Glaciimonas sp. CA11.2: one gene and its partner. The protein of the gene in region 2 binds, or shares a complex with, the protein of the main gene of each other region. Links are inferred from orthologs where the notes say so. Each region holds a gene or a part of one and is shown on either strand. Other genes may lie near its edges.

What was found. Proteins that work in one complex are often made in the same cells at the same time.
Region 1: the proteins of hfq (region 2) and RGU75_RS01940 are in contact, whole or in part, in a crystal structure (PDB 3VU3), measured with the Escherichia coli proteins. The link is inferred for Glaciimonas sp. CA11.2 from one-to-one orthologs.

What each region holds. Positions count from the first base shown.
Region 1 is NZ_JAVIWL010000001.1:455,000-458,103, reverse strand. What follows is about bases 10-3,093. They hold RGU75_RS01940 (catalase), read right to left. Parts: upstream 2,725-3,093; coding sequence 295-2,724; downstream 10-294.
Region 2 is NZ_JAVIWL010000001.1:3,615,458-3,618,229, forward strand. Bases 13-2,764 are described here. They hold hfq (RNA chaperone Hfq), read left to right. Parts: upstream 13-1,146; coding sequence 1,147-1,383; downstream 1,384-2,764. Other genes in these bases: der (ribosome biogenesis GTPase Der), read left to right, coding at 13-1,022; hflX (GTPase HflX), read left to right, coding at 1,423-2,553; hflK (FtsH protease activity modulator HflK), read left to right, coding at 2,593-2,764. Also shown: more of der, read left to right, coding at 1-12; more of hflK, read left to right, coding at 2,765-2,772. UniProt on the Escherichia coli protein: RNA chaperone that binds small regulatory RNA (sRNAs) and mRNAs to facilitate mRNA translational regulation in response to envelope stress, environmental stress and changes in metabolite concentrations.

The sequences.
Region 1 (3,104 bases), 3.2 Mb from region 2 along the record:
AATGCCGTAAAGGTGTCTTGGTAAAGACCAGCTGCAGCTGTTCATTGAAATCACAATCGCGAAGGAGTAAATATGCTGATGCATCAAGAGCCACCACCGGTGGAAATTCCACCCACACAACCCGTTCCCACATCTCCACCGCCGGTTGGCGATCCTGTTCCTGGCGGCCAACACATTCCCCTTCGGACTTGATCTGAGCAAGGTGGCGGCGTCATGAAAAACGTCGGACGAAATAAAAGGACGTAACCCATCTCCCCTGACACGAGCTATCTAGTCGGGGAGATGAGCCTATTTTTAATTTGCAATAGGTAGTGATTCGGATTCCCGCATCAATTCACGTGGGCTAGCTAATGCCAGTTTAAAGGCGTCAATTGCCTGCGTTAAAGTGTGCGCGTTGGTATCGATGAAAGAAGGATCGTGTTGCGGTACTGGTGCCAACGTGACACCTGCGGCCTCAAATAAAGCAGCGCCGTTACCCACTACCATTATTTGTTTGCAATGGCGATATTGGTCCCGAAGGAAATCCATCGCTTGCATGTTCTTCGTCCATTTTGCGGCGATATCAGTGCTATTGGCGTCGATGACCACGGCGTCGTAAAGCACTGACGGTGCGGCTTCCAGTGAAATTTCCACGTCTAGAAAATCGCCATCACTAGTCGCCACTTTGCCTAGTTGTGCTCCAACCAGCCTTGGTACTGCGCCGTCAGCAAGTAATGAGGCGTAGATTGTTCTCACAGTTGCACCTTCTACGCCTGTGGTAATCAGGATGGCGACTCTGCGTGTTTTGATGCCAAGTTCACCGGGCCGAAACGTCAGAGATAAAGCTGGAGAAAGCGCATACTCAGGTATCGGCAAATCAGACGCCAGCGGCATTGCTGGTGGCAATTCTAAACCCAAGCCATGTGCGACTGCGTCCGCAAGTATTGGATCAACGTTCACTAGCATCGATATCACGCGCACGCGCACTGCGGGTGTTTGTACGCGCGTCAATTCGAAGCGGAAAGCTGAGGCAATGTGTGCTTGTTCGGCTGGTGTCTGACTATTCCAGAATAATCGGGCTTGGGAATAGTGGTCAGCAAACAGCTCCGCTTTTCCGCGCACTTTATCGGCGGCGACCGGCTGCGGGAAGCTTGTAAAGCCACGTGCCCCGGCCTGGAACGGGCAACCGCCGCCTAAAGAGTTGGGTTCGTAACTGGCGCGACCACGATGTATTGCCTGGCGATGCATTCCGTCACGCTGATTATTATAGACCGGCGCTAGCGGTGCGTTGATGGGGATTTCATGAAAGTTGGGGCCGCCAAGGCGACTGATTTGCGTATCAATATAGGAGTGAATGCGACCTTGCAATAATGGGTCGTTGCTGAAGTCAATTCCAGGTACGACGTGCGCAGTGCAGAAGGCTACTTGCTCGGTTTCAGCGAAGAAATTATCGGGATTGCGATTGAGCGTCATTTTGCCGACGGGAATGACTTTCACCATTTCTTCAGGGACAAGCTTGGTAGGATCAAGTACGTCAAACCCAAACTGTTCGGCTTCTTCCTCAGTGAATACTTGCAGGCCAAGCTCCCATTCGGGATAGGCGCCAGCTTCGATTGCTTCCCACAAATCACGGCGATGAAAATCGGCGTCAGCGCCAGCAATCTTTACCGCTTCGTCCCATGCCAGGGAATGCGTCCCAGCAACGGGTTCCCAATGAAACTTGCAGAATACTGATTCACCTTCAACATTCACCAACCTGAATGTATGCACGCCAAAGCCTTGCATCATGCGCAAACTGCGCGGAATCGCCCGGTCTGACATAACCCACATCAACATATGTGTTGATTCGGGCATTAACGACACAAAATCCCAAAAGGTATCGTGAGCGCTTGATGCTTGCGGAATGCCGTTGTGCGCCTCGGGCTTCACCGCGTGAACCAGATCCGGAAATTTCATCGCGTCCTGGATAAAAAAGACCGGCATGTTATTGCCGACCAGATCCCAGTTGCCTTCATCTGTATAAAATTTGACCGCGAATCCACGCACGTCGCGAGCTGTATCGGCGGAGCCACGTTCGCCAGCGACGGTCGAAAAGCGGACGAAAACCGGCGTGCGTTTACCGGCTTGCGCAAAAGGTGCGGCGCGAGTTAAATCACTTAAGTCCTTATAAGATTCAAAATAGCCATGCGCCGCCGTGCCGCGTGCGTGGACGACTCTTTCAGGAATCCGCTCATGGTCAAAATGGGTAATTTTCTCGCGCAAAATAAAATCTTCTAATGCAGTCGGGCCACGCAATCCAATTTTAAGAGAGCTTTGGTTGTCCGCAACCGGCACGCCCTGATTGGTGGTGAGCGCTTGATTGCCCGCGTCGACGCGGACGCGATCGAGAGGACCGGAGGTCGGATTACCGCCGATTTGTGGGTGACCATCTCCCACCTTGGGCGATACAGTGTTTTCGGTTGTGGTGCTCGCGGTAGCTAGTTCGCCCGCAGGCTTGCCAACTGAACCGGTTTGCGGGTCGGGTGCGCCACTTTCGCCGTTTCCATATTCGGCCTGCTTGCTATCGTTATAGGGCATTTGCGCGGATAGGGCTTGTCCGCTAATCACCTTTTCGCGTAATTTATTCGGTAAACCATCTTTACTACCAACGCTGCTCGGCGGTGCGGCGTCTGATGGCCCTGAAATTGTACTGAAAATCGATCCGGCACCGTCCACTGAAGACGGATTTTTTTTGCGCGTCACCATTAGTTTTACCTCGCAATAAAAAGTAGGGAAATAGAAGTAGGCATAGGAAAAAGTACGTCAATTAAACGACCACCCTGGGGTGAAGCGGCACAGTTACTCACCTTGTGCAGCGGACTTTTCGATTCTGTAAAGGCGCAAAAACGCGCGCGCAAGATGTTGCCCGATTGAAGTAGCTTAGACTTCCGGGCCGAAATTGGTATAGGAAGAAACCTGATTTTTGTGTAGGAAATAGCCACGCGCACAGATGCGCGTGGCGGCGTTTCCGTCAACGCATGACGAATTTATGTCGAATTGATGTCGAAAGTGAACGCGATTGAAGATGATGATAGGCAATAGACGGAGATGTTACAGCAGATGACGGAGCCTTTTTATGTTGGTTT
Region 2 (2,772 bases):
GCAAGTCGGGCCGGTCAGTCATGCTGGTCGTGAATAAATCTGAGGGAATGAAGTACACCTCCGTCACGGCAGAGTTTTATGAGTTAGGCTTGGGCGATCCGTATGTCATTTCTGCTGCCCATGGTGATGGTGTTGCGGATCTGGTGGAAGAGTCGCTTGATCTTGCTTTTGCGCAGCGTCCTCCAGAAGTTGAAGAGCCGGTCAGCAATGAGAGAAGTATCAAAATTGCGATTGTAGGTCGTCCTAACGTCGGTAAGTCAACGTTAGTTAACACCTTGCTGGGAGAAGAGCGCGTAATTGCGTTCGACATGCCGGGAACAACTCGCGACTCTATTGAAATTCCTTTTGAGCGTGATGGCACCCAATATACGTTAATCGATACCGCCGGAATTCGTCGGCGTGGTAAGGTTTTCGAAGCAATTGAGAAATTTTCGGTCGTGAAAACGCTTCAGTCGATATCCGAAGCGAATGTGGTGTTGTTACTACTTGATGCGCAACAAGACATATCTGAACAAGATGCGCATATCGCGGGTTTCATTTTGGAAACAGGTCGTGCGTTGGTGGTCGGCATTAACAAATGGGATGGCTTAACCAGCGAGCGCCGCGATGAAATTAAAATTGATCTTGATCGCAAACTGAATTTTCTCTCTTTTGCAAAATTTCATTACATATCAGCTTTGAAGTCTACCGGTATTGCACCGTTGATGAAGTCTGTCGATGCTGCGTACGCTGCCGCGATGTCGAATTTGACAACGCCGAAACTAACAAGGGCATTGCTGGAAGCCGTCGAGCATCAGCAGCCGCGACGTAAGGGCTCAATCCGTCCTAAACTGCGCTATGCGCATCAGGGTGGTATGAACCCGCCGATCGTCGTGATACACGGCAATTCACTCGAAGCGATTGATGCCAACTACAGGCGTTATCTTGAAAAATACTTTCGTGAAACTTTTTCACTAATTGGGACTCCATTACGTATCGAGTTCAAGTCGGGGAAAAACCCGTTTGCACGTCCGGTAAAATAGTTCGTTGGCAGTAATGTGAGAAATCGTTTACATTCGTCATACACCACCGAGTCATACATAGAAGCTCCGTCAAATAAGGCGGGGTCTGTTTGACTTCTAATCACAACAACATAGTGGAGTAGCCATGAGTAATAAAGGGCAATTGTTACAAGACCCGTTTCTGAACGCCTTACGTAAAGAGCACGTTCCGGTTTCGATATATTTAGTAAACGGTATTAAGCTGCAAGGTCATATTGAATCGTTTGATCAATACGTTGTGCTCTTACGCAATACCGTCACGCAAATGGTATACAAGCACGCGATTTCGACTGTTGTTCCTGCACGGGCTGTGACGCTTAATCTTGAAGCAGACGCAGAATAATCAATCGCTGTCAGTTTGGGCAGCTATTCGACTCCTCCCATGCGCGCCGCACTAGTCGGCGTGGACTTCGGCAAAGGTGACTTTGCCGCAAGTCTGGAAGAACTATCCTTGCTCGCAAAATCGGCGGGGGCGATGCCAATCATCACCATCACCGGAAGGCGAGGGGCGCCGGATGCCGCGTTATTCGTCGGTTCAGGCAAGGCGCAGGAAGTTGCCGATGCTGTGCATGATGATGAGCTAGAGATCGTTATTTTTAATCATGCACTGTCCCCTGCACAGCAACGCAATCTTGAGCGCGTATTAAAAGTGCGTGTACTTGATCGGACGAGCTTGATTTTGGACATTTTTGCCCAACGTGCTAAGAGTCACGAGGGTAAAGTGCAGGTTGAGTTAGCGCAACTTCAACATTTGGCGACGCGCCTTATTCGAGGCTGGACCCATCTGGAGCGTCAAAAAGGGGGGATTGGTCTACGTGGCCCCGGCGAAACGCAACTTGAAACTGATCGTCGTCTGATCGGGGACCGTGTTAAGGCATTGCGTGGTCGGTTAGAGAAATTACATCGACAACATGCTACGCAACGGCGCGCACGTGGGCGCAGTAACGTTCCTTCAATTTCTCTGGTTGGTTATACTAATGCGGGAAAATCGACGTTGTTCAATGCCTTGTCCAAAGCCGGCGTGTACGCGGCAGATCAATTATTCGCGACGTTGGATACGACTTCACGAAAAATTTACCTTGGGGAAGGTGCCAATGCAGTGATTTCGGATACTGTAGGTTTTATTCGTGAGTTACCGCATCAATTGGTCGCCGCGTTCAGGGCAACGCTTGAAGAAACAATCCATGCAGATTTGTTGTTACATGTTGTAGATGCTGCCAGTCCGACCAGATTGGAACAGATCGAGCAAGTTAATTTAGTCTTGAAAGAGATCGGTGCTGATCATATTCCGCAGATTTTGGTGTGGAACAAGATTGATGCCGCTGAGTTGGAGCCGGGGATAGAGCGTAACGAGTATGATAAAATCCAGCGTGTTTTTGTAAGTGCTCAAACTGGCGCCGGTCTTAATTTAATGCGTCAGGCTATTACTGAATTTGTAACAGATAGCAACGCGGCGAGGGTCGAGCAACACCAAGGTGAGAATACCCAAGATTTGCAGTTAAAACGCCTCTAACGAGCATTCCAACCTATTTCTATACCGGATCACGATCGAATGCTTGGTTCTATATTAAAAAAACTTGGTGTCAAATTTTCGCTAAACGACCCGCAGTGGGGTCGTAATTCGCAAAATGACAACCAACAAAACAACGACGGCAAAAAGCCGAACAATGGCCCTCCAGATCTCGACCAGCTATGGCGCGATTTTAACCAACGTATAAATCGCTTTTTTGGT